2 regions of the Melaminivora jejuensis genome follow, and region 1 is predicted to be linked to the other one. Evidence: predicted binding sites of a transcription regulator. Region 1 holds the regulator's gene; the other holds the start of a gene.
What was found. Region 1 encodes NrdR, which represses ribonucleotide reductase genes. Its sites were predicted from a motif close to CACNANATNTNGTG; they were not measured.
Positions count from the first base shown of each region.

Region 2: a site for NrdR is predicted at 12,439-12,452, ahead of IDM45_RS17655 (ribonucleoside-diphosphate reductase subunit alpha). Genes of this name have one in related genera too.

Region 1 is NZ_JACWIJ010000002.1:1,541,861-1,557,729, reverse strand. Features, by position in the region: gene IDM45_RS07485 (hypothetical protein) at 1-549, opposite strand, end outside; gene IDM45_RS07480 (hypothetical protein) at 720-989, opposite strand; gene IDM45_RS07475 (pseudouridine synthase) at 1,209-1,997, opposite strand; gene IDM45_RS07470 (hypothetical protein) at 2,203-2,478, shown strand; gene IDM45_RS07465 (DHH family phosphoesterase) at 2,592-3,524, shown strand; gene IDM45_RS07460 (diaminopimelate dehydrogenase) at 3,647-4,648, shown strand; gene IDM45_RS07455 (thermonuclease family protein) at 4,716-5,147, opposite strand; gene rarD (EamA family transporter RarD) at 5,422-6,303, shown strand; gene IDM45_RS07445 (pseudouridine synthase) at 6,221-6,883, opposite strand; gene IDM45_RS07440 (aspartate ammonia-lyase) at 7,245-8,648, shown strand; gene IDM45_RS07435 (META and DUF4377 domain-containing protein) at 8,804-9,658, opposite strand; gene IDM45_RS07430 (glutamine--tRNA ligase/YqeY domain fusion protein) at 9,804-11,603, opposite strand; gene IDM45_RS07425 (hypothetical protein) at 11,846-12,199, shown strand; gene aroQ (type II 3-dehydroquinate dehydratase) at 12,365-12,823, shown strand; gene IDM45_RS07415 (alpha/beta fold hydrolase) at 12,823-13,764, shown strand; partial or broken gene arfB (alternative ribosome rescue aminoacyl-tRNA hydrolase ArfB) at 13,761-14,200, shown strand; gene nrdR (transcriptional regulator NrdR) at 14,297-14,746, opposite strand; gene glyA (serine hydroxymethyltransferase) at 14,783-15,869, opposite strand, start outside.
Region 2 is NZ_JACWIJ010000002.1:2,251,866-2,267,734, forward strand. Features, by position in the region: gene IDM45_RS10690 (M61 family metallopeptidase) at 1-612, shown strand, start outside; gene IDM45_RS10695 (enoyl-CoA hydratase) at 706-1,485, shown strand; tRNA gene IDM45_RS10700 (tRNA-Met) at 1,529-1,605, shown strand; gene IDM45_RS10705 (methyl-accepting chemotaxis protein) at 1,730-3,520, opposite strand; gene miaB (tRNA (N6-isopentenyl adenosine(37)-C2)-methylthiotransferase MiaB) at 3,865-5,208, shown strand; gene ffh (signal recognition particle protein) at 5,916-7,289, opposite strand; partial or broken gene IDM45_RS10720 (cytochrome C assembly family protein) at 7,379-8,187, shown strand; gene IDM45_RS10725 (PP0621 family protein) at 8,184-8,423, shown strand; gene IDM45_RS10730 (sensor histidine kinase) at 8,454-10,139, shown strand; gene IDM45_RS10735 (sigma-54-dependent transcriptional regulator) at 10,136-11,641, shown strand; gene ampD (1,6-anhydro-N-acetylmuramyl-L-alanine amidase AmpD) at 11,622-12,242, shown strand; gene IDM45_RS17655 (ribonucleoside-diphosphate reductase subunit alpha) at 12,539-15,869, shown strand, end outside.

The DNA of each region.
Region 1 (15,869 bases):
GCGCCAGTAGTGCAGCACGAGCTGCCACAGGGGCAGTAGGGCCTGGGCAGCGGTGGTGCCAGGGGCAGCAGCGTCCGGGGCCGTGTCGTGGGCGGCAGCGGCAGCGCTGTCCGCCTCCGGCTCCAGCCGGCTCCAGGCGCCGGGCTGGCCGGCTGCGTCGTAGCTGCGCCACTGGCACAGCAGCCCCCAGGCGTTGGCGCGCGGCGCTGGCGCCAGGCGCTGCAGCCAATTGCGCGCCCGGCTGATGCCGCCGGCCCCGGATGGCGGCGGCGCGCTGTCGGGCAGGGCCAGCCAGAAGTCGTGCTGCTTCCAGTCGCTGATAAACAGGCCGTCGTGGAAGGCGTCGCCATCCTCGTCCACATGGCTGCGCGTGACCAGGAAGTCCACCTGCTGCCACCAGCCTGCTGCCTTGTGCCGGCTCTTGTCGGGCAGGGCGGCGTGCAGCAGCCAGCGCAATGCCTGCGGGCTGGGGGGAGTGTGCGCAAAGAGGCCGGTGCCGGCGTCCGGCGAGGTGGTCTGCTCAGGCGGGGAGGCTGCGGGGGCGGGCATGGGGCATGGTAGCCAACTGCCAACCTGCCCAGGTGTGGTGGCGGATCCGCCTTGCTGCGCCTGCAGAAGATGGCGCGTGGCGCGTTGTGCCAGCGCCCAGCGCCGCCCAGCGCACGACCCAAGACCCCCAGGCGGGCGCTGCCGGCAGTCGTTGCCAGCGGACTAGCGGACTATCGTTGCCCCTGCCGGGCCGGCACGATCTGGCCGGCCTGCACGTATTGCTGGTATTGCGCGTGCGTCAGGGCGGCCTGGCCTGCCGAGTCGTCAGGCGTCGTCCAGCGCACGATCACGCTGTCGGCTGCCGGGTACAGCTCCACCCGGCCCGCCGGGATGGTCAACTGCGGGCCGTCGCCCTCGCGGTAGTGAACCTGGCCGTGAAGGGTGGCGCCGTGGTGGTCGGTCTGGCCGCTCTGGCCGCTTGGGCTGGTCTTTTGCTGCATGGGTGTCCTCCTGGAATGGCGGGCAGGTTTGCCTGCGGCCAGTGTGTCCAGGAGCCGACGCCGCACCAGGGCCGGGCGGCGCCAGCGCCGGTAGGACGCCGCCGTCCGCTCCCGCACGCATCGACAGGCAAGTCGGCAAACAAATCGGCAGGCAAGGGCTGGAAAGGGGATTTTTGACATCTTTTTGGCCTCAAAGCCACGCCAGTCAAGCGCTGGCAGCTATGGTTTCGAGAGTTGACCAGCCTGCCAGGGCAGGCCGGTCAGCAGGTGCTGCCAGTCTTGCAGATGCCCGGGCGCCGTGGCTGCACCCAGCTCGGCACCTGGCCAGCTCAGGCCGCTGCTGATGACCAGGGGCTGGCCGGTCACCGGGTGCGCCAGGCTGAGTTGCCAGGCGTGCAGCCACAGCCGGGACTGCCCCAGCCGCGCCGCCCACCAGCGGTTCAGCGGCCCCTTGCCGTGGGTGGCGTCGCCGATGATGGGGTGGGCGATGTGCTTGAGGTGGCGCCGGATCTGGTGGCGCCGGCCCGTGCCCGGCTCGGCCAGCACCAGCGATGCGCGCGTGCTGGCGAAGCGTGCATCGCTGGCCTCGGGCAGCTCCAGCCGCGCCAGGCACGACAGGCGGGTGTGGGCTGGCTGCGCTGCGGCATCGGGCGCGGCGTCGTGCGGGCGCAGGGCGTGATCCACCTCGGCACGCGCCGGCGCCCAGCCACGCACCAGGGCCAGGTAGCGCTTGTCCACGGCCTGCGCGGCAAAGGCTTCGGCCAGGGCGCGGGCGGCCTGGGCGTGCAGCGCCATGAGCAGCACCCCGCAAGTGCCCTTGTCCAGGCGGTGTGCCGGATGGACGCGCTGGCCGAGCTGGTCACGCAGCGTCTGCAGCACGAAGCGCGTCTCGCCGGCATCCAGCCCGGTGCGGTGTACCAGCCAGCCGGCGGGCTTGTGGACGGCCACCAGGTGCTCGTCGCGCCACAGAATGGGTAGGGGCGAGGGCGCGCAGGAGGCTTCTTGCATGGGTTTTTCTGGGCGCATTCTTCGGCTGTGGGTGGGATGGGCAGGGCGGGGCAAGCGTAATCGAGCCGCTGGCGCGCCATTCCTACAGCGCCAGGGCATGGGCGATGGCGTGCGCGGCACCGCGCGCAGCCTACGGTGGCGTCCTGGGTTGCCGACCCCGGGCGGTGCGCGGTGCGCCGCCCGCATCCTGTAAGGAACAGCCGACATGAACTCCTCCGACCTGCGCGAGACCATGAGCAACGTCATCGCCTACGACGATGCGCGCGAGAGCGCTCCGCTGGAGCACGAAATCACCCTGCTGACCGGCGTCGGCCTGATCGCCTGCGCCTTCTTCACGCCCTCGCGCACTCGCGCTGTGCTGCACGCCGTCGTCGGGGGCGCGCTGCTGCTGCGCTCGGCCAGCGGGCGCGATGGGATGCGCAAATGGGCGCGCCCGCAGCGCGAGGCCAAGCCGCGCAGCCGGATACTGGTCACGCCCTGAGTCCCGGCCCTGGTGGGGCGGCGACCGCAGCCGCCACAGCCACCCCGCTGCTGTCCAGGAATTTTTTTCCGGACAGCTGGCGCGCATTGTGCGCTGCAGCACAATGTGTACCGATGACTGCCACTCTGCGCTCCACCCGGCTGCCGCTGTCCCTGCTGCTGGCTCCTTGCCCTGACGATCCCGCACCGCTGGTGCTCTACCACGGGCGCTGCGCCGACGGCTTTGCCGCCGCGCTGGCGGCCTGGCGCTTCTATGGCGGGCGCGCCGAGTGCGTCGGCCTGACGCATGGCCAGGTGCAGTCGCTGCAGGATTTGCCGCCACTGGCCGGTCGCTTTGTCTATGTGCTGGACTTTGCCTTTGGCCCCGAACTGCTGGCTGCCATAGCCGCCCAGGCGGCGCGGCTGGTGCTGCTGGATCACCACAAGAGTGCCGCCGAGCAGTTGGCCGGCTTCGAGTGCCGCTGCGGCGCCGTGCATTTCGACATGGACAAGTCCGGTGCGCGCCTGGCCTGGGACTACTTTTTTCCCGAACAGCCCCTGCCCGATCTGGTGCGCTTCGTCGAGGATCGCGACCTGTGGCACTGGCGCCATGAGCAGACGGCGGGCTTCGTCGCCGCGCTCGATCTGGAACCGTTCGACTTTGCGCGCTGGAGCGAGATCGCCGATTTCTCTGCCCGGCAGGTGCAGGACTTCGTGGCGCGCGGGCGGGCCATGGACGAGAAATTCCGCCACTTGGCGCAGGACGTGGCACGCGCCGCCCAGCCGCTGGTCTTCAACGGCCAGGCCGGCCTGATGGTCAATGCGCCGGGGGCCTTCCACAGTCTGGTGGGCGAGATCGTCTCGCAGCGCAGCGGCAGCTTTGCCCTGATGTGGACGGTGGCCGAGGACGGTCAGGTCAAGGTCGGCCTGCGTTCGCAGCGCGGCTACGACTGCTCGCCGTTGGCGGTGAGCATGGGCGGCGGCGGCCACGCCCAGGCCTGCGGCTTTCGCCTGCCTGCGGCGCGCCTGCCGGAGCTGCTGTCCGGGCGTTTTCAGGCGGTTTCATGAGTGAAAAAGCACTCAAACCCTTGCCAGGAAAGCGTAAGCAGCTATCATTTTTGATAAGAAAAATCGTCCCTTCATAGTCTCTTGTCCGTTTCTTGCTTCCCTTCCACTGAAAGACATCCACCATGGATCAGCACCCCAGCACGCAACCCATCCGCATCGGCATCGTCGGCTACGGCAATCTGGGCCGTGGCGTCGAGGCGGCGATTGCCCGCAACCCCGACATGCGCGTGGCCGGCATCTACACCCGGCGCGCGCCGGCGCAACTGAAAGTCCAGGGCGCGGACGTGCCCGTGCATCACATGGACGAGCTGGCCGGCCACCAGGGCCAGCTCGATGTGCTGATCCTGTGCGGCGGCTCCAAGGACGACCTGCCCGAGCAAAGCCCGCAGCTGGCGGCGCGCTTCAACCTGGTGGACAGCTTCGACACCCATGCGCGCATCCCCGAGCACTTTGCCGCCGTCGATGCCGCCGCGCGCGCTGGCCAGACCACGGCGCTGATCTCCGCCGGCTGGGATCCGGGCATGTTCTCGCTCAACCGCCTAATGGGCGAGGCGCTGCTGCCCGAGGGCGCCACCTACACCTTCTGGGGCAAGGGCCTGAGCCAGGGCCACTCGGACGCCATCCGCCGCGTGCCTGGAGTGGCCGGCGGCGTGCAATACACCATTCCCATCGAGGCGGCGGTGCAGCAGGTGCGCAGCGGCACGCGGCCCGAGCTGACCACGCGCGAAAAGCACCGCCGCGAGTGCTTCGTCGTGCTCGCTGATGGGGCCGACGCCGAGGCCGTGCGCCGCCAGATCGTCGAGATGCCGCACTACTTCGACCAATACGACACCACGGTGAACTTCATCAGCGCCGAGGAGTTGGCGCGCGAGCATTCGACCATGCCGCACGGCGGCTTCGTGATCCGCAGCGGCAACACCTCGGACGGCGTGCAGCAGGTCATCGAGTACGGCCTGACGCTGGGCAGCAACCCGGAGTTCACGGCCAGCGTGCTGGTGGCCTATGCGCGCGCCGTACACCGGCTGCACGCCGCCGGCCAGCACGGCTGCAAGACGGTGTTCGACGTGCCCCCGGGCCTGCTGTCGCCGCGCAGCGCAGCCGAGCTGCGCGCCGATTTGCTCTGAGCGCGCCATTGCCTGGGGAAGGGTGAGCGATGAGTGTTTTGCATGAAAACCCGCCCGACGCCCAACGCTACCGCTTGGCCGGGTAGCGGCGCCGGTAGTCCCACGGCGCCATGGGCCTGGCCTGCGACCACAGGCCGATCCGCGCAGCCTGGGCGCGCGCCTGCAGGGCGGCCAGATCGCGGTATTGCGCCGGCTGGCGCGTGGACAGCCAGGCCAGGCCGGCGGCGACCTGCGCTGTGGCCACGTCCTGCCCGGCGCAGCGCACCCGCGCCAGGTGCCGGCCATAGGCGTCGCGCCCCAGGGTATGGAGTTCAGCGCGCTGGCGAAAGCACAGGCGCTTCAGGTTCTCGCGCGCCTGTCGGCCAAAGGCCTGGCGCAGCTCCGGCGCATCGATGGCGACGATGCGCACGCGCTCGGGGCGGCGCGCGGCGCAGCGCACCGTGAGGGTGTCGCCATCGCTCACGGCGATGACCAGGCACAGCAGGGCGGCGGTGGACATGTGAGGAAGTGGTGGTGCGTCCGGCGGTTTTGCGTCCGGCGTCTTGCGCGCCATGCAGGGCGCACAGCGCGGATGCTGCCGGGCAGCGGCACTGCGGATTGTGCGGCCTGATAATCCGCGCTTTGCCTGGCTGCAGCGGCTCCGGCACCAGTCCCCGGCGCCGGCTGCACGCGCCCTTGCCAGGCTGGGCGCTGCCGTCCAGTTGCTGTCATGCGTGCCCGGGCGTTTTTTCCCGGGCGTGTCTTTTTCTCCCCTCCCAAGCTCGTCTGCCCCCGTGATCAAAGGTCTGGCCGCGTCCATCGCGGCATCCGTGCTGTTTGGCGCCATGTACTACGTGGCGCCTTTTCTTGCGCCGCTCGACGGCGAGCAGATTTTTGGCTGGCGCGTGCTGGCCACGCTACCCTTCACCACGGCGCTGCTGCTGGGCCTGCGCCAGTGGTCGCGCGTGCGCCTGCTAGCGCTGCGCGTGCGCCGCCAGCCGCTGCTGGCGCTGGGCCTGCTGGCCAGCGCCGCCATGCTGGGCGTGCAGCTGTGGCTGTTCCTGTGGGCGCCGCTGCACGGGCGGGCGCTGCCGGTGTCGCTGGGCTATTTTTTGCTGCCGCTGGTCATGGTGCTGGCCGGGCGGCTGCTGTTTGCCGAGCGGCTGTCGGCCTTGCAGTGGACGGCAGCAGCCCTGGCCGGCGCTGGCGTGGCGCACGAGGTGCTGCGCGCCAGCGGCATGGCCTGGGAGACCTGGCTGGTCGCCCTGGGCTACACGCTGTATTTCGTCATGCGCCGGTGGCTGCGCACCGACCACCTGGGCGGGCACTGGCTGGACATGCTGCTGCTGGCTCCGGCGGCGCTGTGGTTCGTGCTGCGTGCGCCGGCCTCCACTGCGCTGGTGGCCGCCAATGTCCACCTGTGGGGCATGGTGCCGGTGCTGGGCCTGGTCAGCGCCGTGGCGCTGGCGCTGTACATGGCGGCGGCGCGCATGTTGCCGTTGGCGCTGTTCGGCCTGCTCAGCTATGTCGAGCCGGTGCTGCTGGCCCTGGTGGCGCTGGCGCTGGGCGAGAGCATCGCGCCGGCGCAGTGGCCTACCTACGGCCCGATCTTTGCGGCCGTGGCACTGCTGGTGCTCGACGGCGCGCTGCAGTTGCGCCGGGTGCGGCTGCGCTGAAGGCTGGCCGGGGCAGCGGCGGTGGCAGGGGCGCATCGGCCCAGCGGCCCGGCTCCAGGCCGTCCAGGCGGTAGGGGCCGATGGCCACGCGCACCAGGCGCAGCGTCGGGTGGCCGACGGCGGCGCTCATGCGCCGCACCTGGCGGTTGCGCCCTTCGTGGATGGTGAGCTCGATCCAGCAGTCGGGGATGCTCTGGCGCACGCGGATGGGCGGCTCGCGCGGCGGCAGGGCCGGGGGTGGCTCCAGCCGGCGCGCCTGGGCCGGCAGGGTGGGGCCGTCATTCAATTGCACGCCGGCGCGCAGCTGCTGCAGTGCCGCCTCGTCGGGCAGGCCCTCGACCTGCACCCAGTAGGTCTTGGCCATCCTGTGGCGCGGGTCGCTGATGCGCGCCTGCAGCCGGCCATCGTCGGTCAGCAGCAGCAGGCCTTCGCTGTCGGCGTCCAGCCGCCCGGCCACGTGTACGCGCGGCACGTCGATGAAGTCCTTCAGCCCGCGCCAGCGCCCTTCGGCGGTGAACTGGCTGAGCACGCCCCAGGGCTTGTGAAAGCGCAACAGGCGGGGTGGGGAGGGGGAGGTCATGCAGAAAAAACCCAAAAAGACAAGGATGCCGGCGCCAACATGCGCCAGCGCATGTCCAGGTTATGCGCTCAAGTGATGACTTCATGCGCGTCCTGTGCATTGGGTCATAATCGCGCCCCATGCCCTGTGCAGCCGTGCGCCCATCGCGCACTACGCCGACAGGGCATTTTCACAGGTGCTGGAGCGCGCACACCGCGCCGTCAGTCCCGTGCGCAGCCCCGGCAGCGCCCAAGAGGCGCACGGCCTGCTGCCATGCCTGAAACATTTTCCGCTGGCGTCCGCTGGCGCCCGGCCCCCTGGCCTAGTGGCGCAGCGGCCCGGCTTGCCGCTTCATCATCTTCAACCGCTGAATTTTTCGACCATGCGCCAAGAACAGGACTTCCTCGGCTCCAAGACCATCCCGCCCGACGCCTACTGGGGCGTACACACGGCGCGCGCCGTGGAGAACTTCCCCATCACTGGCCACAGCGTGGCGCAGATGCCCGAGCTGATCCGCGCCTTCGCCTTCGTCAAGAAGGCCGCCGCCCAGGCCAACTTGCAACTGGGCGCACTGAACCAGCAGCAGGCCGACGCCATCTCGCGCGCCTGCGACGACCTGATCGCCGGCCAGCTGCACGAGCAGTTCGTGACCGACGTGATCCAGGGCGGTGCCGGCACCTCGACCAACATGAACGCCAACGAGGTCATCGCCAACCGCGCGCTGGAGCATCTGGGCCTGGAGCGTGGCCGCTACGACGTGATCCACCCCAACGACCACGTCAACGCCTCGCAAAGCACCAACGACACCTATCCGACGGCGGTCAAGATGGCCACCTGGTTCGGCATCCAGACGCTGCTGGCGTCGCTGGCCAGCCTGCGCGGCGCCTTCGAGGCCAAGGCGCGCGAGTTCGCCCCCATCCTGAAGATCGCCCGCACCCAGTTGCAGGATGCCGTGCCCATGACGCTGGGCCAGGAGTTCGAGGCTTTCGCCAGCATGATTGCCGACGATGAGCGCCGCCTGCGCGATTCGGCCAGCCTGATGTGCGAGATCAACATGGGCGGCACGGCGATTGGCACCGGCATCAATGCGCCGGTGGGCTATGTCGATGCGGTCACGCCCCGGCTGGCCGAGCTGTCCGGCGTTCCGGTCAAGGCGGCGGGCAACCTGATTGCCGCCACCGCCGACACTGGCGCCTTCGTCGATATCTCGGGCGTGCTCAAGCGCATCGCCGCCAAGCTGTCCAAGATCAGCAACGACCTGCGCCTGCTGTCGTCAGGCCCGCAGGCCGGTGTGTGCGACATCAAGCTGCCGGCGCGCCAGGCCGGCTCGTCCATCATGCCGGGCAAGGTCAATCCGGTGATCCCGGAAGTCATGAACCAGGTGTGCTTCGAAGTCATCGGCAACGATGTCGCCATCACCATGGCGGCCGAGGCTGGCCAATTGCAGCTCAACGCCTTCGAGCCGCTGATCGCCTGGGCGCTGCACAAGAGCCTGCGCCACCTCAGCCAGGCCTGCCACACGCTGCAGGTCAACTGCGTGGAGGGCATCGTCGCCAACCACGACCTGCTGGGCGAGCGCATCGCCGCCTCGGTCACGCTGGTGACGGCGCTCAATCCGCTGATCGGCTACGAAAAATCGGCCTCCATCGTCAAGGCGGCGATGGCCTCGGGCAAGCCGATCGCCCAGATCGCCGAAGACCTGGGCATCATGAGCCAGGCCGACATGGCCAAGCTGCTGGTGGCCGAGCGCCTGACGCAGTGCGGCGCATTGACAGCGGCCAATTGATGCTTTGTAGGTCTTGATAAGCTATTGAAATAATAGCTGTCAACGCTTGCTGGACAAGGGCTTGAGGGTGATTTGACCCTCAAACCCTTTTTTTGTGGGAGGCTGTGCGTTGGGTGGTCTGTGGCTGTGCTCGCCCAGCGCCCAGCGCCGAACGCTCAGCGCACCTGCTCGGTCTCGACCACCATGTCCAGCACATAGACCTGGGCCGAGGCGTCGGCAGGCACGGGCTGCGGGCGCTCGAAGCGGTTGAGGCGCAGCACGTTGCGCACGCCCGGCTGGTGGGTGTAGCCCTCGATCTCGCCATGCAGCGGCTGCCAGGCGCCGGCGCTTTGGCGCACGCCGTTGTCGGCAAAACGCACTTCGCGCACCTTCAGGCACTGGGCGTTGGCAGCCGCGCCGTGGCTGCAGGCCATGCGCTCAGGCGCCACCTCCAGGAACACGCGCTCGCCTGGGCCGCCGTATTTGGTTTGCGCTGTGGGTGTGCCGGTCAGCTCCCAGCGGCTGCCGTCGCTGAAGTGCAGCACCAGCAGCGGCGGACCGCCGGCGTTGTTGCGCACTTCGTAGCTGGTGCTGCCCGACAGGTACAGGCCCATGCGCTGCTCCAGCTCCATCAGGCCGGCCTCGGGGCAGGCGCGCTTGGTGACCGCGCCGGGCACGAACAGCATGTTGTTGCCCTGGATCATGTAGCCGCTGTTGATGACGTTGCACAGGTTGCGCACGCTGAGGCGGCCGCTGGCAAACAGCAGTTGCGGTGCGGCGTGGCCGGCCTGGCGCCAGCGGGTGTCGGTGTTGCCCTGGGCATCGCTCATGGCGACCAGCTCCCACTCATGGCCGACCAGCGCCAGCACGGAAGGGGGGATCGGCGGCGGGGCGGACTGCATGAGTTGCGCGCTGCGCTCAGAAGCGGTCGCCGGGGCGGTGGCGGTCGGCTCGGCGGGATTGCCGGCGCAGGCCGCCAAAGCAGCGGCCAGGCCCAACGCGGAAAGGGCCTTGATGGGTGCGTAGAACATGGGTGGAATTCTCCAAGACAAAAAATAGACGCGATGACCGTAACCGACCTGTACCGGGCGACAGGTAGGAAACGGGCGGCTTTGCCTCCAGCAAAGAGGGTGCAAGAAGGCGCAAGAGGGCGGCCGCCCGGCCTGCTGCATAGGACTATTTGCCCCAGGAATCCTTCAAACCGGTGATGCGGTTGAAGACCGGGCGCGCGGCGCTGTGATCGTGCCGGTCGGCCACGAAGTAGCCAAAGCGCTCGAACTGGAACTTGTCGTCGGGCTGGGCGCCGGCCAGCGATGGCTCGACCCAGGCGGTGACGACCTTCAGGCTGTCCGGGTTGAGCAGCGCCAGGTAGTCCTTGCCGCCGGCGTCGGGCTGGGCGTCGGTGAACAGGCGGTCGTACAGCCGCACCTCGGCGGCCAGCGCGTCCTGCGCGCCGACCCAGGTGATGGCGGCCTTGACCTTGACGCTGTCGGCACCGGGTGTGCCGCTCTTGGTGTCCGGCACCACTGTCGCCAGCACGCGGGTGACGTTGCCGGCCTCGTCCTTCTCGCAGCCCGTGCATTCGATGACGTAGCCGCCCTTGAGGCGCACGCGATTGCCAGGGTACAGGCGCTTGTAGCCCTTGGGCGGCACTTCGGCGAAGTCCTCGCGCTCGATCCAGACCTCGCGCCCCAGGGTGAAGCGGCGCAGCGGCACTTCTTGGCCCGCGCGGGCGTGGGGCAGGGCGGGCAGCTCGCAGTGCTCCAGGTGCCCGGGGCTGCCGAAGACCTCGGCCCAGTTGGTCAGCTCCAGCTTGAGCGGCTCTAGCACCACCATGGCGCGGGGCGCGCGCGCTTCCAGGTCATCGCGCAGGCAGGCCTCCAGCAGGGCGTAGTCGATCCAGGCGTAGTCCTTGGTGATGCCGATGCGCTCGCAGAAGTCGCGGATGGCCTCGGGCGTGAAGCCGCGCCGGCGCAGGCCGACGATGGTGGGCATACGTGGGTCGTCCCAGCCGGTCAATGTGCCGCTGTCCACCAGGTGCTTGAGTTTTCTCTTGCTGGTGACGACGTAGGTCAGGTTCAGCCGGGCGAATTCGTACTGGCGCGGCTGCGGCGCGGCGATCAGGCCGCCTTCCCTCAGGTGGTCGAGCAGCCAGTCGTAGAACGGGCGCTGATCCTCGAATTCCAGCGTGCAGATCGAGTGGGTGATGTGCTCCAGCGCGTCCTCGATGGGGTGGGCGAAGGTGTACATCGGGTAGATGCACCACTGGCTGCCGGTGTTGTGGTGCTCGGCGTGCTTGATGCGGTAGATCGCCGGGTCGCGCAGGTTGATGTTGGGGCTGGCCATGTCGATCTTGGCACGCAGCACGGCGGCGCCGTCAGGCAGCTTGCCATCCCGCATCTCGCGAAAACGCGCCAGGTTCTCGGCCACGCTGCGATCGCGATACGGGCTGTCCGTGCCCGGGCGGGTGAAGTCGCCCCGACTGGCGCGCATTTCCTCGGGCGTCTGCTCGTCCACGTAGGCCAGGCCCTGCTGTATCAGGTACTCGGCGGCGCGGTACATGAAATCGAAGTAGTTGCTGGCCCAGTACAGGTTCTCGTGGCCGTCGGCATCCTTCCAGTCGAAGCCCAGCCAGCGCACGGCGTCGATGATGCCGTCCACGTATTCCTGCTCTTCCTTTTCCGGGTTGGTGTCATCGAAGCGCAGGTGGCAGGTGCCGGCAAAGGAGCGCGCCAGGCCGAAGTTGACGCAGATGCTCTTGGCGTGGCCGACGTGCAGATAGCCATTGGGCTCGGGCGGAAAGCGCGTGCGGATGCGCGCCGTGTCCACGCTGCCCTGCAGGTGGTGCTGCGCGTCGCCGGGGCTGCCGCCCCACAGGCGCTGGGCGTGCGTGCCGCGCTCCAGATCGCTCTCGATGATCTGGCGCAGGAAGTTGCTGGGCTTGTGGGCGGTGTCGTTGTCGGGAGGTGTGCTCATGGACGGGGATTTTAGGGAAGCGGCACACAAGGCCCGGCAACATGCCGGTATCTGCCGCCAGTTGCGGCAACCGCAGCTGGCTGCGGCATGGTTACATGCCGTGACCGGGGAACCTACGTCCCGAAACAACAATCCTGCACAGTATTGCCATCCTTTCGGGCATCTCGCGCGTTGTGTCCGGCAGATCGTTCGTTTTCATGGTGGCTGGTGCGGGTTGCGCCGCCACCCAAAGGAGAGTTGTCATGACCGCAAGCCGCTTTCGTTCCCGCTGGGCCATGGCCGCAGTGACACTGGCGCTGCTGGCCGGCGCAGGCGCTGCCCAGGCGCGCAGCGATGTCTATTGGAGTGTCGGCGTCGGCGTGCCCGGCGTGGTGGTCGGGGCCAGCAATGCGCCCTCGTATTCGTACTACACCCCGCCGGTCTATTACACGCCGCCACCGCCGGTCTATTACGCCCCGCCGGTGTACCGGGCGCCGGCTCCGGTGTATTACGCTCCGCCGCCGGTCTATTACGCGCCGCGCCCCCACCACTACCGGCCTCCGGTGCATCACGGGCGCGGCAATCACCACGGTGGCGGCCATCGCAACTGGCGTTGAGGCCGGCTGCTGCCGGCAGGCCTGGCCGCGCAGACTCCTGCCCCCACGGAAACGGCCCGCCATGCAGCGGGCCGTTTCTGTTGGCGCACCGGCCCGGGATAATGGCCGCCAGCCCCTGGCCTGCGTCCGTCCTGCCCAGCCTTTCCTTTTCTTCCTTTTTTCTGCATGACCTCGAATCCCGGCAAGACCGTCTTCGTCCTCAATGGCCCCAACCTGAACCTGCTGGGCACGCGCGAGCCGCAGATCTACGGCGCGCACACCCTGGCCGATGTGCAGGAGCTGTGCCGCACAGCTTGCCAGCGCCACAGCCTGCAACTGGTCTTTCGCCAGAGCAACCACGAGGGCGAGCTGGTGGACTGGGTACACGAGGCCGGGCGGCTGCACGCGCAGCAGCAACTGGCGGCGCTGATCTTCAATGCCGGTGCCTATACGCATACCAGCGTGGCGCTGCTCGATGCCGTCAAGGGCACGGGCGTGCCGCTGGTGGAGCTGCACATCAGCAACGTCCACGCGCGCGAGGCGTTTCGCCACCACTCCTATCTGTCGGCAGCGGCACGTGCCGTGCTGTGCGGTTTTGGCGTGCAGGGCTATCAGCTTGCCATCGACGCCGTGGCGCAGTGGTGATGCTGCCAGCGCATCCCGATCCTGCCCGCGTCCATCCTGCCCTGGCACGGCTGGCGCAGCAGGCGCGCCGCATCGAACTGCCCTGCGGCAGCGGCATGATGGTCTGGCATGTCTGGGAGGCGGGGCCGGCGCAGCAGGGCGGTGCTTCGGCGCCGCTCCTCCCACTGTCCCCCCTGCCATCCCTTGCGCCGCTGGTGCTGCTGCACGGCGGCAGCGGCAGCTGGACGCACTGGGTGCGCAACATCGAGGCGCTCACCGCTGCCGGGCGCAGCGTCTGGGCGGCGGATCTGCCCGGCTTTGGCGACTCGGCCCTGCCGCCTGCCGGCATTGGCGGGGCGCAGGCCATGGCCGGGCCGCTGGCGCAGGCGCTGCAGCAGTTGTTCGGCGGGCTGGCCTGCGATCTGGTGGGCTTTTCCTTCGGCGCCCTGGTGGCTGCGGCGCTGCTGGCCGGGCATGGCAGTCTGGCGCGGCAATTGGTGCTGGTGGGCGCGCCGGCCATGGGCGTGGCGCCGCAGCGCCAGTTCACCCTGCGCGGCTGGCGCCACCTGCCGCCTGCGCAGCACGAAGCGGTGCATCGGCACAACCTGGCCGAGCTGATGCTGGCCGACCCTGCGCTGATCGACGCCGACGGTGGCCTGGCCCTGCAGCTGCACACCGCCAACGTGCAGCGCGACCGCCTGCCGCGTCGGCGCGCTGCGGCCAGTGATGCGCTGGCGCGGCTGCTGGGGCAGGTGGCCTGCCCAGTCCACGCCATCTACGGCCAGTGCGATGCCCTGTACCGGCAATGGATTACGGAGCTGGAGACCGCCTATGCCGCCGCTGCGCCGGACTTCCGGGGGTTGGCGCTGATCCAGGATGCCGGCCACTGGGTGCAGTTCGAGCGCCCGCAGGCCTTTCACCAGGCCCTGCTGCTGGCCCTGCAGCGAGGCGCCAGGCCATGAGTGCGGCACCCCTGCCGCGCCGCGCGCCGCTGCTGCCGGTGGATCTGGCCGAAGTCAGCCTGAGCGCCGTGCGCGCCCAGGGGCAGGGGGGCAGAACGTCAACAAGGTCAGCAGCGCCGTGCATCTGCGCTTCGACATCCCGGCCTCGTCGCTGCCCGACGAGGTCAAGCAGCGCCTGCTGGCCTTGCCCGACGGGCGCATCACCCGGGACGGCGTGCTGATCCTCAAGGCGCAGCAATACCGCACGCAGGAGGCCAACCGGCACGCTGCCCTGCAGCGGCTGCAGGTGCTGGTGGACAGCGTGGCCCATGCGCCCAGGGAGCGACGCCCCACGCGCCCCACGCTGGCCTCGCAGCAGCGCCGCCTGCAGGCCAAGAGCCGGCGTGCCGAGGTCAAGTCCCAGCGGCGGGGCCGGCAAGGGCCGGAGGGCTGGTAGGCGCCAGGCGGACAAAAAAGGGTTTGAAGGTCAAATCACATTCAAACCCTTGCCCAATAAGCGCTGACAGCTATATAAAAAGTAGCAAAATGCGCTTCACTGGCGTACTTCATCGACGAGCGCGCGGAATTCATCCACGTGCTCGAAGCTGCGATAGACGCTGGCAAAGCGCACGTAGGCCACCTGGTCGAGCTTTTGCAGCTCACGCATGACCAGCTCGCCCAGGGCGCTGGACAGCAGTTCGCGCTGGCCCAGGTGCAACAGCTTTTCCTCGATGCGCTCGATGGCGCTGTCGATCTGCACGGTGCTCACGGGGCGCTTGCGCAGCGCCAGCTTGAAGGAGGCCAGCAGCTTGGCGCGGTCGTACTCGACGCGCCGGCCATCCTTTTTCACGATGGCCGGAAAGTTGACCTCGGGCCGCTCGTAGGTCGTGAAACGCTTGTCGCAAGCGGCGCAGCGCCGGCGCCGGCGCACCAGGGCGCCGTCCTCGGACACGCGGGTCTCGGCGACCTGCGTGTCCGGGTGGCTGCAGAAAGGGCACTTCATGGCCGGCCTGGCTGTGGAAGAAAGCGCCCGGGCCGGTCAGCGATAGACCGGGAAGCGGCTGGTGAGTTGGTGTACCTTCTCGCGCACGGCGGCCAGGTGCGCCTCGTCGTGCGGGTTCTCCAGCACGTCGGCCAGCAAGTTGGCGGTGATGCGCGTTTCCTCTTCCTTGAAGCCGCGCGTGGTGATGGCCGGCGTGCCCACGCGGATGCCGCTGGTCACCATGGGCTTTTCCGGGTCGTTGGGGATGGCGTTCTTGTTGATGGTGATGTGAGCTTTGCCCAGAGCGGCCTCGGCATCCTTGCCGGTGATGCCCTTGGCGCGCAGATCCACCAGCATGACGTGGCTTTCCGTGCGGCCGCTGACGATGCGCAGGCCGCGCTCGATCAGGGTTTCGGCAAACACGCGGGCGTTCTTCACCACCTGCTGCTGGTAGGCCTTGAACTCGGGCGCCAGTGCCTCCTTGAAGGCCACGGCCTTGGCGGCGATGACGTGCTCCAGCGGGCCACCCTGCAGGCCGGGGAAGATGGCCGAGTTCAGCGCCTTCTCGTGCTCGGCCTTCATGAGGATGATGCCGCCACGCGGGCCGCGCAGGCTCTTGTGCGTGGTCGAGGTCACCACGTCGGCAAACGGCACGGGGTTGGGGTATTCGCCTGCCACCACCAGGCCGGCATAGTGGGCGATGTCCACCCAGAAGATGGCGCCGACTTCCCTGGCGATCTTTGCAAAGCGCTCGAAGTCGATGCGCAGGGCGTAGGCCGAGGCGCCGGCGATGATGATCTTCGGCTTGTGCTCGCGCGCCTTGGCTTCCATCGCCTCGTAGTCGATCTCCTCCTTGGCGTCCAGGCCGTAGGAGACGACGTTGAACCACTTGCCGCTCATGTTCAGCGCCATGCCGTGCGTGAGGTGGCCGCCCTCGGCCAGGCTCATGCCCAGGATGGTGTCGCCGGGCTTGGCAAAGGCCATCAGCACCGCCTGGTTGGCCTGCGAGCCGGAGTTGGGCTGCACGTTGGCGGCTTCGGCGCCGAACAGCTCCTTGATGCGGTCGATGGCCAGCTGCTCAATGACATCGACGTTCTCGCAGCCGCCGTAGTAGCGGCGGCCGGGGTAGCCCTCGGCGTACTTG
Region 2 (15,869 bases), 710 kb from region 1:
GCCACCGTGAGCTACTACACCAAGGGCGCCCTGGTCGGCCTGTGCCTGGATCTGGCGCTGCGCCGGGGTGGCCACACGACGCTGGACGATGTCATGCGCGCGCTGTGGCAGCGCACCCAGGGCGGGCCGATGGACGAAGGCGAGCTGCTGCAGGTGCTGCACGCGCTGACCGGGCGCAGCTGGGCCGGCGAGATCGGCGCCTGGGTACACGGCACGCAGGAGCTGCCCCTGGCCGAGCTGCTGGCCGCGCACGGCATCGCCCTGGTGCAGCAGCCGCCCGCGCTGGCCCAGCGCCTGGGCCTGCGCGCCAGCGAGGCGGCCGGCAGCGTCCACATCAAGTCCGTGCTGCGCGGCGGCGCCGCCGAGGCTGCCGGCTTCATGGCCGGCGACGAGTGGCTGGGCATCGAGACGCCCGGCGAGGCCTGGCGCGTGCAGCAGCTCGACGACGTGCTGCTGTATGCCGACCCGCAGCAGCCCTGCACTGCGCTGGTGGCACGCGACCGGCGGCTGCTGCGCCTGGCACTGGACGTGCCCCCTGGCGGCCCGGGCGCGGACACCGTGCGCCTGGACGTGGCCGATGCCGGCCTGGCACAGCGCTGGCTGGGCGCCTGATGCGCCCTGGCGTGGCCCGCCGTGGCCCGCCGTGGCTATAGTCAGACGGTTTTGCTTTCCCTCACCACAACCCAGCCAACACGGAGAACCCCCATGGCCTACGAATGCATCGAAGTGCGCACCGAAGCGGACAAGGTCGGCATCATCACGCTTGCCCGTCCCAAGCAGCTCAACGCCCTCAACGACCAGCTCATGGACGAGCTGGGCGCGGCGCTCAAGGCCTTTGATGCCGACGAGAAAATCGGCTGCATCATCGTCACGGGCAGCGAGAAGGCCTTTGCCGCCGGCGCCGACATCGGCGCCATGGCCAAGTACAGCTTTGCCGACGCCTACAAGGGCGACTACATCACGCGCAACTGGGAGCAGATCCGCCAGATCAGAAAGCCCGTGATCGCCGCCGTGAGCGGCTACGCCCTGGGCGGCGGCTGCGAGCTGGCCATGATGTGCGATTTCATCATCGCCGCCGACAACGCCAAATTCGGCCAGCCCGAGATCAAGCTGGGCGTGATCCCCGGCGCCGGCGGCACGCAGCGCCTGCCGCGCGCCATCGGCAAGTCCAAGGCCATGGACATGGCGCTCACCGCCCGCATGATGGACGCCACCGAGGCCGAACGCGCCGGCCTGGTCAGCCGCGTGGTGGCGCTGGACAAGCTGATGGAAGAAGCCATTGGCGCCGCCATCGTCATCAGCGGCTTCTCGCAGGTTGCCGTCATGGCCGCCAAGGAAACCGTGAACCGCGCCTTCGAGGGCACGCTCTCGGACGGCCTGATGTTCGAGCGCCGCCTGTTCCACGCACTGTTTGCCACTGCCGACCAGAAGGAAGGCATGGACGCCTTCGTGAACAAGCGCCAGGCCAACTTCACGCACCAGTGATTTTTCTTGCACCGCAGATTTTTGCTCTATAATCTGCGGCTTCGGTGGTATAGCTCAGTTGGTTAGAGCGCAGCATTCATAATGCTGATGTCCCAGGTTCAAGTCCCGGTACCACCACCAGACAAAGCATAAAAAAGCCCGGCAGTCGCCGGGCTTTTTTGTTGCCTGGCCGCTGTACGCAGGCAGGCTGCCCAAGGCCTGCCGCAATAGTGCGGGCGGGCCTGGGCTGCGGCGTCAGCTCAACTCAAAAACTCTCCCACTCATCGTTGTCCGCCGCAGGGGCTGCTGCCGGCACCCGGGCCGGTGCCTTGGGCGCAGCCAGCGTTGGCGCCTTGCTGGCGACCGGGGCCTTGCTGCCCGCCGCGCCCGGGACAGCCGCCGGGCGCTGTGCAACCGCCGCAGGGCCAGTGCGCACCGGTGCCGGCCTGGCTGCCATTGGCGCGACGGCCCGCCGGCTGGCGGCTGATGCGCCGCCCATGCTGCCCGCCACCCGGAACACGCCCACCGTCTGCACCAGCTCCTGCGCCTGCTGGTTCAGGCTGGAGGCCGCCGCCGCCATCTCCTCGACCAGGGCGGCGTTTTGCTGCGTCGCCTGATCCATCTGCTGCACCGCCTCGCCGACCTGCAGCACGCCCTGGCTTTGCTCGCCGCTGGCGGCGCTGATCTCGCCCATGATGTCGGTGACGCGGCGGATGCCGGTGACCACCTCATCCATGGTGCTGCCCGCGCGATCGACCAGCTGCGTGCCCTGCTCGACGCGCTCGACGCTGTCGGTGATGAGCTGCTTGATCTCCTTGGCCGCCTCGGCGCTGCGCTGGGCCAGTTGGCGCACCTCGCCGGCGACCACGGCAAAGCCCCGGCCCTGCTCGCCGGCGCGCGCCGCCTCGACAGCCGCATTGAGCGCCAGGATGTTGGTCTGGAAGGCGATCGAATCGATCACGCCGATGATGTCGGCAATCCTGCGGCTGGCATCGTTGATGCCGCGCATGGTCTGCACTACCTGATCGACCACCTCGCCGCCCTGCACGGCCACGGTGCTGGCGCTTTGCGCCAGTTGGTTGGCAGTGCGCGCGTTGTCGGCGTTTTGCCGCACCGTCGAACCCAGCTCCTCCATGGACGCGGCCGTCTGCTCCAGCGCGCTGGCCTGGCTTTCCGTGCGCCCCGACAAGTCCTGGTTACCCTGGGCGATCTGCGTGCTGGCCGAAGCCACCGCCTCCGAGCCCTGGCGCACGCGCGTGACCACCTGCGCCAGGCTGTCGCGCATGGCCAGCATGGTGGCCAGCAAGCTGGTGCTGTCGCCCGCAGGCAGGCGCACCTCGACGGCCAGATTGCCCCCGGCGATTTCGCGCGCCACACTGGCGGCGTAGTCGGGCTCGCCGCCGAGCTGGCGCACCAGCGTGCGCGTGATCAGCCAGGCAATGACCGCGCCCACCACGGCAGCCAGCCCCGCCACCAGCGCCATCAGGGCAGTGGTGGACTGGGCCATGGACTGCACCTCCCGGGCCGTGTCCTGGGCGGCTTTTTTCTGCAGGTCGGTCAGCTCCTGCAAGGTGGCGAGGTAGGCCGCCTGCAGTGGGCGGTTCTCGCGCAGCAGCACGTCGATGGTCATGGCGCTTTGGCCAACCAGACCCAGATCCACCGCCTTGTCGATAGTGGCGTTGTAGCTTGCGCGCTGCTGGGAGAGTTTTTCCAACAACTGCCGGCCAGCGTCTGTGTTCACAGTTGCTTGCAACTTGTTGTACAGCTCACTGTTGCGCGCGCGTGCCTCGTCGATGCGCAGCTTTTCCTGCTGCTGCTGCTGCGGGTCATCCATCATGGCGATGTTGCGCGAGGCGCGCGCCACCACGTTCAGGTTGTTCATGATGTCGTTGATCTGCTCGATCTTGACCATGCGATCCTGCACCAGCAGCGCAGTATTGGCCTGGATGGCCTGCAACTTCAGCCCGCCGATCAGGGCCACGGCCAGCCCGGCGAGGATGACCAGGGCGAAGCCCAGCCCCAGCCGGGTGCCAACTTTCATATGGGAAAAATTCATGGCTGCTTTGCTCACGGAAAGAAAAAAGGCTGGATGACCGGCTGTGCGGGCGCCTCCACAGCGCCCCCGGTCGGCGATCAGCCAGCGCCCATTTTGTAGCTTCTTGCTACCTGGCGTCCGGGTATCCCCTGATTGTCCCCGCATAGCCGGGAGACAGGCGATAGCTGCGGCCTCTGCGCTTTGGGCACAATCGCGGCCCTTCCACCCTTTCTGTCCCCCAGCTCCTGGATAAACACCATGCTCCGCTGCCCTCCCGACCCGCACTGCCGGGCTGACGCCCGCCACCCCGCCCGCCCCTCGGCCAGCCCGGCCCCTGCCGCCCTGCGGCTGCCTGGAGCGCGCCCATGAGCCAGAAGAAAATCTTCATCAAGACCTTCGGCTGCCAGATGAACGAGTACGACTCGGACAAGATGGCCGATGTGATGCAGGCCGCCGCAGGCTACCAGCCCACGGACAACCCCGACGAGGCCGACCTGATCCTGTTCAACACCTGCTCGGTGCGCGAGAAGGCGCAGGAAAAGGTCTTTTCCGACCTGGGCCGCGTCAAGCACCTCAAGGAAAAGGGCGTGCTGATCGGCGTGGGCGGCTGCGTGGCCAGCCAAGAGGGCGAGGAGATCATCCGCCGCGCGCCCTTCGTCGATGTGGTGTTCGGCCCGCAGACGCTGCACCGCCTGCCCGAGCTGCTCGATGCACGCCAGCGCCAGCACCGGCCCCAGGTGGACATCAGCTTCCCCGAGATCGAGAAATTCGACCACCTGCCACCGGCGCGCGTCGAGGGCGCCTCGGCCTTCGTCTCCATCATGGAAGGCTGCTCCAAATACTGCAGCTACTGCGTCGTGCCCTACACGCGCGGCGAGGAGGTCAGCCGCCCGTTCGAGGACGTGCTGGTCGAAGTCGCCGGCCTGGCCGATCAGGGCGTCAAGGAAGTGACGCTGCTGGGCCAGAACGTCAACGCCTATGCTGGCGCCATGGGCGAGACGGCGGACAAGGCCGACTTCGCCCTGCTGCTGGAATACGTGGCCGAGATCCCCGGCATCGAGCGCATCCGCTACACCACCAGCCACCCCAACGAGTTCACGCCGCGCCTGATCGCCGCCTACGAAAAAATCCCAAAACTGGTCAGCCACCTGCATCTGCCCGTGCAGCACGGCTCGGATCGCATCCTGATGGCCATGAAGCGCGGCTACACAGCTATGGAATACAAGAGCACGGTGCGCAAGCTGCGCGCCATCCGCCCCGACATGGCCATGAGCAGCGACTTCATCGTCGGCTTCCCGGGCGAGACGCAAGAGGATTTCGACAAGATGATGAAGCTGATCGACGATGTCCACTTCGACAACAGCTTCAGCTTCATCTTCAGCCCGCGCCCGGGCACGCCGGCGGCCAATTTGCACGACGACACGCCGCACGAGGCCAAGCTGGCCCGGCTGCAGCAATTGCAGGCCGTGATCAACCAGAACATCAAGGACATCAGCGCCCAGCGCGTGGGCACGGTGCAGCGCATCCTGGTCGAGGGCGCGTCCAGGCGCGACGCCAGCGAGCTGATGGGGCGCACCGAGTGCAACCGCGTGGTCAACTTCGCCGGTGGCGGCGAGCTGGTCGGGCAGATGATCGACGTGCGGATCACCGAGGCGCGCAGTTATACGCTGCGTGGCGAGGTGCTGGCCCGGGTGCCGGCAAGCTATTGAAACGCTAGCTGCCAGCGCTTGTCCTGCAACGGTTTCAGATAGTTTTGACCTTGAAACCTTGGCGGCCTCAAATCTGAAGTGCAACACTCCCTTCAGAATCGAGGCCATCATGAACAAAAGAGTCTACGAACCGTTGAGCATGGCGTGTCTGTGGCCCAGACGGAAAAAGACCTGGGCGTTAACGAGAACGTGCTCTGCAATCATTGCTCCTTCAAGTACTTCTCCCTGAATTTGCCGTTGAAGCTCTCGATGCAGACGTTCTAGATCGGGCAGCCTGCATGGTTGAACAGGAGCCGCACACACCGTGCCGCAACCCATGCCATGAAAGCCCAGCTGGTGAACTCTGGCCCCTGATCGGTGCGGATAGACGACGGCGCCGGTTGTTTAACGCTGCCATACAGCAAATTTTGCTGGCAGCCAAGGCACGTCATCGCCCAGCAACAGGTGCAGGCCCTGCTGCAGGTTCAAAAACCGCTTTGATATTGATAGCTGTCAGCGCTTGCCTGGATTGGCTTTGAGCCGGGAAACATGCTCAATCCAGGGCTTTTCAGGCTGCCGGGACATCCAGATAGATCTCGTCCAGCGGCAGCGCCATGTCCAGGCAGTCAATGGGCAGGCTGCCCTGTTCGTAATCCTGTTCGGTGATGAAGTGCGTGCTTGCGGTCATGGCTGGTGCTCCCATCGGTTTGGCAAGTCTTGCAATCCTGTCAGAACGGCAGGCCAGGCATCCCCTTCATGCCCTTCATGCCGCCCATTTTTTTCATCATCTTCATCAGGCCGCCGCCCTTCATCTTCTTCATCATGCCCTGCATCTGCTCGAATTCCTTGAGCAGACGGTTGACTTCCTGCACCTGCACGCCGGCGCCGTCGGCGATGCGCTTCTTGCGCGTGGCCTTGATGAGTTCGGGCCTGCGGCGCTCTTGCGCCGTCATGCTGCAGATGATGCCTTCCTTCCTGCGGATGTCGCGCTCGGCGCGATCCATGTCCACGGCGCCGGCCTTGGCGGTGAGCTCGGTGGGCAGCTTGTCCATCAGGCTGGACAGCCCGCCCATCTGCTTCATCTGCTGGAGCTGGCCCAGGAAATCGTTCAGATCGAAGCCGTCGCCGCTCTTGACCTTGGCGGCGAGCTTTTGCGCCGCCTCCATGTCCACGCCAGCGCTGACTTGCTCGACCAGCGCCACGATGTCGCCCATGCCCAGGATGCGCCCGGCGTGGCGCTCGGCGTCGAACACTTCCAGGCCGTCGATCTTCTCGGACACGCCGGCGAACTTGATCGGCGCGCCGGTGATCTGGCGCACCGACAGCGCCGCGCCGCCGCGCGAGTCGCCATCGAGCTTGGTCAGCACGATGCCGGTGAGCGGCAGCGCTTCCTTGAAGGCGCGCGCCGTGTTCACCGCATCCTGGCCTTGCATGGCATCGACCACGAACAGCGTCTCGACGGGCTTGAGCACCGCGTGCAAGTCCTTGATTTCCTGCATCAGCACTTCATCGACGGCTAGGCGCCCGGCGGTGTCCACCAGCAGCACGTCGAAGTAATGCTTTTTCGCGTAGTCCAGCGCGGCGGTGGCGATGTCGCGGGGCTTTTGCTGCGGCGTGCTGGCAAACCACTCGGCGCCGGCTTGCTTGGTCACGGTCTTGAGCTGCTCGATGGCCGCCGGGCGATAGACGTCGCCCGAGACGGTGAGCACCTTTTTCTTGCGCTTTTCGATCAGGTGCTTGGCGAGTTTGGCCGTGGTCGTGGTCTTGCCTGCACCCTGCAGGCCGGCCATCAGGATGACGGCGGGCGGCTGCGCGGCCAGGTTCAGGTCGGCCACGCCCTCGCCCATGGTGGCGGCCAGCTCCCGGTTGACGATGCCCACCAGCGCCTGGCCGGGCTTCAAGCTGCCCAGCACTTCCTGGCCCAGGGCCTTGTCCTTGACGCGTGCGATGAAGTCGCGCACCACCGGCAGCGCCACGTCGGCTTCGAGCAGCGCCATGCGCACTTCGCGCAGCATGTCCTGCACATTGGACTCGGTGATGCGGGCCTGGCCGCGCATTTCCTTGACGAGACGGGTGAGTTTTTCGGTCAGGGCGGAGGCCATGAATGCGTGCTCCAGAGACTTTTGAGGGCGCGCGTGCTGCGCCCGAGGGCCGTCCCTTGCGCGAGGCTGGACGGCTAAACTGCGAACCCATGATTTTACCCAGCGCCCCCTGGCCCTGTGGCTGCTGGCCGCCAGCGCCGCCCTGGCCTACGCCCTGGGCGCGGCCAGCGCCGCACGTGCCGGCGCCGGCGCCCACGCCGGGCGCAGCCTGTGGGCCATGGCGCCCGCCTGGGTGCTGCACGCCGTGACCCTGGCCTGGGGCCTGATGGGCAGCACGCCGCACTTCGGCTTTGCGCCGGCGCTGTCCATGACGGCCTGGCTGGTGCTGACCATCTACGCCGTCGAGCACCAACTGTTTCCGCAGATGCGCGCGCGTGCCGCGCTGGGCGGCCTGGGCGCTGCCGCCGTGCTGCTGGCGGCGCTGTTTCCGGGCCGGGCGCTGCCGGTCTCGGCCTCGCCCTGGCTGGCGCTGCACCTGACGCTGGGCGTGGCCTGCTATGGACTGTTTGCCGCCGCCGTGATCCACGCCTGGCTGATGGGGCGCGCCGAGCGCCAGATCCGCCAGGCCGTCACCTCGTCCACGGCGCTGCCGCTGCTGACGCTGGAGCGCCTCACCTTGCGCTTCGTCGCCGCCGGCTTCCTGCTGCTGTCGGCCACGCTGGTGGCGGGCTGGCTGTTTGGCGAGGCGCTCTATGGCCAGGCCTGGCGCTGGGATCACAAGGCGGTGTTCTCGCTGCTGGCCTGGCTGACTTTTGCCGTGCTGCTGCTGGGCCGGGCGCGCTTTGGCTGGCGCGGCGCCCGGGCGGCGCGCGTGCTGTATGCCGGCGCGGCGCTGCTGCTGCTGGCCTACGCCGGCTCGCGTTTCGTCATGGAAGTGCTGCTGGGGCGCGCCGGATGATGAAGTACCTGCTGCTGGCGGCGGTGATCGCCGTGGTCTATGCCCTGTGGCGCAATGGGCAGCGCCGGATGCCGCGCCCCCCGGCTGGCCCGCGCGGCGCGCCCCAGGCCAGCCTGCCCGAGCCGATGGTGCGCTGCGCCCGCTGCGGCGTCCACCTGCCCCAGTCGCAGGCGCTGAGCCACGACGGGCACAGCTACTGCTGCGAGGCGCACCGGCGCCAGGGGCGCGACGCATGAGCGCTGGCGCAGCCGCAAGGGCCTAGGCCGATGCCGACTGTCAAGGCCGCGCTGCTGGCGTCCCCGCGTGCGCCCGACGACCTGTCCTTCCTGCGCCTGTGGCACGGCTTCCTGACCGGGCGCATCATGGTGGCGCTGGCCCTGCTGGTGCTGCTGATGCTGGGCGCTGCTGTCGGCCAGGCCTCCTCGCCCTGGCTGCTGGCGGCCAGCGTGAGCTATTTCGCTGCCACGGTGCTGCTGCGCGCGCTGGGCGCGCGCAAGCCGCCGGCACCGCAGCCAGGCCTGCACTGGCTGCCCTCGGTCGGCGTGGACATGCTGCTCATCGGCCTGCTGCAGACACTGCAGCCGGCGGGCAACATGAACTTCACGCCCCTGTTCGGCCTGCCGCTGCTGCTGGCCTCGGTGCTGGGCACGCTGACCCTGGCGCTGGGCACGGCTGCCGGGGCGACGCTGCTGCTGCTGGCCTGGGCCGTGCGGCAAGGCGGCGGCGACAGCGCTGCCCAGACCCTGCAGGCGGCCCTCACCGGCACCGGCTACTTCATCGTTGCCTACCTCACGCACCAGCTGGCGGCGCGCCTGATCAGCGAGCAAAAGGCCGCCCGCCTGAGCCAGATCGATGCGCGCACCCAGCGCGCCGTGAGCGCCCTGGTCATGCAGCACGTGGGCGATGGCGTGCTGGTGCTGGACGCCGGCGGCCTGGTGCGCCTGGCCAATCCGGCGGCCCTGCTGCTGCTGCAGATGCAAGCCGGCGCCGTGCCCTTTGCCCTGGCGGCGGACGGCCCGTGGCAGCCGCTGCTGCGCCTGGCGCGCGAAACCCTGGCCCTGCAGCAGCCGCAGACGCTGGACGTGAACGTCGCCCAGGAGGGCCAGCCGCCCATTGCCCTGCGCGTGCGCTGCTGGCCCACGCACACGCGCGCGGCCAGCGCTTTTGCCGACGGCGAGCCGCTGTGCGTGCTGTTCCTGCACGACCTGCGCGAGATGGAAGCGCGCCTGCGCACGGAAAAACTCGCCGCCATGGGCCGCATGTCGGCTGCCGTGGCGCACGAGATCCGCAACCCGCTGGCGGCCATCTCGCAGGCCAACCAACTGCTCGACGAGGAGTTGCAAGAGCCGGGGCAAAGACGCCTGAGCGCCATCGTGCGCCAGAACGCCCAGCGCCTGGCGCGCATCACCGAGGACGTGCTGGACATCGCCCGCGTGCAGCACAGTGGCCACCCGGCGCCGGCAGAGCCGGTGCCGCTGGACGCCAGCGTGCAGCAGATCTGCCGCGACTGGCAGGCGCAGGAGCCGGCCCGGCGCCAGGTGCTGCTCGCCCTGCAGGCGCCCCAGGCGCAGGTCGCCTTCGACCCCGAGCATCTGCGCCGGGTGCTGACCAACTTGCTCGACAACGCCCTGCGCTACTGCGGCGCGCATCCCGACTCGCTGTGCCTGGCCACGCGCGTGTCGCCCAGCGGGCGGCCCGGCCTGCAGGTCTGGAGCGACGGCGCGCCTCTGGAGCCCAGCGTCGAGCGCCACCTGTTCGAGCCGTTTTTTTCGTCGGAGAGCCGCTCCAGCGGCCTGGGCCTGTACATCTGCCGCGAGCTGTGCCAGCGCCACGGCGCCAGCATCGGCTACCAGCGCAGCAGCCGCCAGCTGGCGCGCGGCGAAGTCGCCGGCAACGCCTTCACCGTGCTGTTTCGGGCCGACATCGCAACGACCGACAATCCAGCCGCATGACAGACCCAGCCGCTTCCATCCTCGTGGTCGATGACGAGCCCGACCTGCGCACGCTGTACGAACTAACGCTGCTGCGCGAGGGCTACCGCGTGGAGACTGCCGCCACCGTAGCCGAGGCGCGTGCGCAGCTGGCGCAACACGGCTTCGATGCCGTGATCACCGACATGCGCCTGCCCGACGGCTTCGGCATGGATTTGCTGCAGCAGTTGCGCGAGCAGCAGCGCCCCGAGCGCTGCGTGGTCATGACGGCCTACGGCTCGGCGGAGAACGCCGTCGAGGCGCTGCGCACCGGCGCCTTCGACTACCTGACCAAGCCGGTCGATCTCAAGCAGTTCCGCGCCGTCGTGGCCTCTGCCGTGCAGGGCATGGGCGGCGTGCCGGTGCCGCAGCGCGCCGGGCGGGCGGGCCGGGCCGGGCCGGGCGAGGCCGCCAGCGACGCCCTGGGGCCGCTGATCGGCGAGTCCGCACCCATGCAGGCCGTCAAGCAGCGCATCGCCCGGGTGGCGCGCAGCATGGCGCCGGTGCTGATCCGGGGCGAATCGGGCACCGGCAAGGAGCTGGTGGCGCGCGCCCTGCACGCCAGCAGCCAGCGCGCCGCCGGCCCGCTGGTGGCCGTCAACTGCGGCGCCATCCCTGAAAACCTGCTGGAGGCCGAGTTCTTTGGCGCGCGCAAGGGTTCCTACACCGGCGCCAGCCACGACCGCGAGGGCTACTTCCAGGCAGCGCGCGGCGGCACGCTGTTCCTGGATGAGATCGGCGACCTGCCCCTGCCCATGCAGTCCAAGCTGCTGCGCGCCATCCAGGAGCGCAGCGTGCGCGCCCTGGGTTCGACGCAGGAGGAGAGCGTCGATGTGCGCATCCTGAGCGCCACGCACCGCGACCTGGCCGCCGACGTGCAGGACGGGCGCTTTCGCCAGGATCTGTACTACCGGCTCAACGTCATCGAGCTCCTGATCCCGCCGCTGCGCGAGCGCCGCGAAGACCTGCCTGCCCTGTGCGCGCACCTGCTGGCGCGCATCGCCCAGGAAAGCGGCCTGGCCGTGCCGCCGCTGTCCGAGGCGGCGCTGGCGCAACTGGCGCGCCACCCGCTCACGGGCAATGTGCGCGAGCTGGAAAACCTGCTGCACCGCGCCGTGGCCTTGAGCGATGGCACGGCGCTGCAGCTGGACATCGAACTGCCCGCTGCAGTGGCCGGCCCGGCGGCGGCGCCAGTCCGGCCTGCGCCACAGGCCAGCCCTTCGGCCCCGGTGCCCTTGGCGCCCCCGGTGACGCCCGGCAGTCCAACCGGAGCGCCCGATGCCCTGCCCAGCGATCTGCAAGGCTGGCTGGATCAACAAGAGCGCGACATCCTGATCCGCGCCCTGCAGGCCTGCAACTACAACCGCACGGCCACGGCAGCGCGCCTGGGTATCAGCCTGCGCCAGATCCGCTACCGCATCGACCGCCTGAGCATCCCGCTGCCGCAAAGCGGCGAGGCCGCCGATGACGCGCCCGAGACCTGAAGCCGCAGCCCGGCGGCTGTCCTGGGGGCGCGGCGGCTGGCTGCGCGGCGCACGCCGCCTGCCCTCGCCCAACTGCGACCAGCGGCCCGCCGGCGCGGCGGTCGATCTGCTCGTGCTGCACTCCATCAGCCTGCCTCCGGGCCAGTACGGCGGCGCGCAGGTGCAGCAGCTGTTCACCAACCAGCTCGACTGGGACGCGCACCCGTATTTTGGGCAGATCCGCGGCTTGCGCGTGTCCAGCCACTTCTTCATCGAGCGCGGCGGCGCGCTGTGGCAGTTCGTCAGCGCCGACCAGCGCGCCTGGCACGCCGGGCGCTCGCACTACCGGGGCCGGGACGCCTGCAACGATGACGCCATCGGCATCGAGCTGGAGGGTCTGGAGGGCCTGGCCTTCGAGCCGGCGCAATACGCCACGCTGCAGGCGCTGTGCGCGGCCTTGCTGCAGCGCTACCCCATCGCCTGGATCGCCGGGCACGAGCACATCGCCCCGCAGCGCAAGGGCGACCCGGGCGCCGGCTTCGACTGGGCGCAGCTCTCGGGTGCGCTGGCCGGCTCGGGCATCACCTTCCCGCCAGGTCTGCAGCGCTCGCAAAAAAGATAGCTGTCAGCGCTTGCCAGACAAGGCCTGGAGGCCTTTTTGGCCATATTTTTACTATCCATAGCCGCCCATTGCCCCGCTTGGCGGGCCGCACTGCGCCAGCCCCTGCACTGTCGGACGAAGGCGCTTTGCGGGCGCTTTCGGCTTGGATAGCTTGCCCAGGCGATACACTACCCATAGTGTTTGACACACAAAAATCCACTATATGTGGTGTATCTGATTGAAATCCCGCCTCTGACCAGCGCTCACGAGGCCCAGCCGCAGCGCAGCGCGCATCCCCCATCCGAAAGGTCATGACCATGCAAGATTCTTCTTTGCTTTCCGTTTCCGAGCCCGCCGCCTCCGTGCGGCCGGCAGCGATTCCCGCAGACGCTGCCCCGGCTGGCGCAGCGCTGGCCCAGTGGCAGATCGTGCGGCGCAATGGCGCCGTCGTGGCGTTCGAGTCGCAGAAGATCGCCGTGGCGCTGATGAAGGCCTTCCTGGCCGTGCGCGGCGCGCAGGGCGCGGCCTCGGCCAGCGTGCGCGAGCTGGTCGAGGAGCTGACCCAGGGCGTGGTGCGCGCGCTGGTGCGCTCGCGCCCGGCGGGCGGCACCTTCCACATCGAGGACGTGCAGGATCAGGTGGAACTCGGCCTGATGCGCGGCGGCCACCACGACGTGGCGCGCGCCTACGTGCTGTACCGCGAGCGCCGCGCCCAGGAGCGCGCCCAAAAGCGCGCGCAGCTCATGCCGCAGCTGCCGGCGCTGTTTGTGCAGGACGGCGGCCAGCGCGTGGAGCTGGACGTGCTGCGCCTGCAGGCACTGATCGAATCGGCCTGCGCCGGCCTGGGCAGCGAGGTGCAGGCCGCGCCGATCGCTGCCGAGACGCTGCGCAACCTGTACGACGGCGTGTCCATGGGCGAAGTCCACCGCGCCTGCATCCTGGCCGCGCGCACGCTGATCGAGAAAGACCCCGGCTACACCTACGCCACGGCGCGGCTGCTGCTGCATACCATCGTGCGCGAGGTGCTGGGCCGCGACGTGGCGCCGGCGGAGATGGGCACGGCCTATGCGGCGCACTTTGCGCTGTTCGTGCAGCGCGGCGTGGAGCATGAGCTGCTCAATCCTGAGCTGCTGGATTTTGATCTGGAGCGCCTGGCCGCAGCGCTCAGGCCCGAGCGCGACCTGCAGTTCGACTACCTTGGCCTGCAGACGCTGTACGACCGCTACTTCCTGCACATCGCCAGGACGCGCATCGAGCTGCCGCAGTCGTTCTTCATGCGCGTGGCCATGGGCCTGGCGCTGCGCGAGGACGATCGCAACGCCCGCGCCATCGAGTTCTACGAGCTGCTCTCGTCGTTCGATTTCATGAGCAGCACGCCCACGCTGTTCAACAGCGGCACGCTGCGCTCGCAGCTGTCGTCGTGTTATCTGACCACCGTGCCCGACGACCTGGAGGGCATCTACGAAGCCATCAAGGAAAACGCCCTGCTGTCCAAGTTCGCCGGCGGCCTGGGCAACGACTGGACGCGCGTGCGCGCGCTGGGCGCGCGCATCAAGGGCACGAATGGCGAGTCGCAGGGCGTGGTGCCGTTTCTGAAGGTGGTCAACGACACGGCGGTCGCGGTCAATCAGTGCTTTGCCCCGGACACACTGCTGCTGACAGCCGATGGCCCCAAACCGATCCGCGAGGTCAAGCCCGGCGACCTGGTGCTGGGCCAGCGCGGCGAGTACCGCGAGGTACTGCAACAGATGGTCTACAACCAGACCGATCCCATGGTGGAGGTCACCGTCAAGCACGCGCTGCAACCCTTGCAAGTCACGGCGGGCCACCCGTTGTGGGCTATTCGAGGGGTGCCGATGGAGCAAAGCAACGCGCGCACCCTGCGCTGGCTGGACAGCGGCAAGGTCGCGCCGCAATGGTGCGACGCCGGTGAGCTGGCGCGCGGCGACTATATCGCCCAGGTCGTGCCGACCGAAGTGGTGCCGGTGACCGGTTTGAGTCAGGATGACGCACGCCTGTACGGCATCCTGCTGGGCGATGGCCATATGAGCATCGATGAAGACCAGTGGGGTGTCTCGGGCAATCCCACATGCGACACCCATTTGACCTTCGTGCGCCACTATCTGGAGCAGCGCGGCATCCATTTCTGGGAAACCACACGGGGCGAGACCTACGCCCAGCTGCACTGGGCGGTAGGCTGCGGTGTTGCGCGCGAGGCCTCCACCGGGCGTCTGGTGCGTGGCAGCGGCGCCCCGCACCTGCCCTTCGAACGCACCGACCTCTACGATGCCCAGGGTCGCAAGCGCATCGCCCCACGCTTGTCACACCTGCCACGCGCCCAGACGCTGGCCCTGGTGCAGGGACTGCTGGAAACCGACGGCGGCGTCAGCCGGGGCAAGGAGATTTATTTCACCAGCACATCCGAGCCGCTGGTGCAGGGCCTGCGCTACCAGTTGCTGCGCCTGGGTGTGCCCACGTCCGGGCAGTACCGTGAGCAGGCACAGTGCCACCAAGGCCAGCGTGCCGATGGCAGCACCATCAGTTTCAATGCGACGGTCAGGGCCTGGGATCTGCGCATTCCGGCAGTGCCCGAAGTCGCAGCACTGGTCGGCGCCCGACCATTGACCAAGCGCAACTGGATTGAGCACGACGGCTGCGTCTTCACCCGGGTGCGGGGCGTCCGAGCCATCCGGCCGCTTCCTTTCGTGGTGGACTTGAAGGTCGAGGGCGACCCCAGCTACATGACCCACGCAGGACTGGCGCACAACGGCGGCAAACGCAAGGGCGCCGTCTGCGCCTATCTGGAGACCTGGCACCTCGATATCGAGGAGTTCCTGGAGCTGCGCAAGAACACCGGTGATGACCGCCGGCGCACGCACGACATGAACACCGCCAACTGGATCCCGGATCTGTTCATGAAGCGCGTGCTGGACAAGGGCCAGTGGACGCTGTTCTCGCCCTCGGACGTGCCCGAGCTGCATGACCTGTATGGCCAGGCCTTCGAGCGCGCCTACCTCGCCTGCGAAGCCCGCGCCGACAGCGGCGAGATCCGGCTGTCCAAGCGCGTGCCGGCCATCGACCTGTGGCGCAAGATGCTGTCCATGCTGTTCGAGACCGGCCACCCGTGGATCACCTTCAAAGATCCGTGCAACATCCGCAGCCCGCAGCAGCATGTGGGCGTGGTGCATTCGAGCAATCTGTGTACCGAGATCACGCTCAACACCAGCGACAGCGAGACGGCAGTGTGCAACCTGGGCTCGATCAACCTGGCGCAGCACCTCAGGGATGGCCAGATCGACCACGACAAGCTGCGCCGCACCGTCACCACCGCCATGCGGATGCTCGACAACGTGATCGACATCAACTACTACGCCGTGGACAAGGCGCGCAACGCCAACCTGCGCCACCGCCCGGTGGGCCTGGGCCTGATGGGCTTTCAGGATGCGCTGTACGAGTTGCGCCTGCCCTACGCCAGCGATGCCGCCGTGCAGTTCGCCGACGAATCCATGGAGGCCATCTGCTACTACGCCTACCAGGCCTCCAGCGAGCTGGCGCGCGAGCGCGGCTGCTACGAGACGTACGCAGGCTCGCTTTGGTCGCAGGGCATCTTGCCACTGGACTCGCTCGATCTGCTGGCGCGCGAGCGCG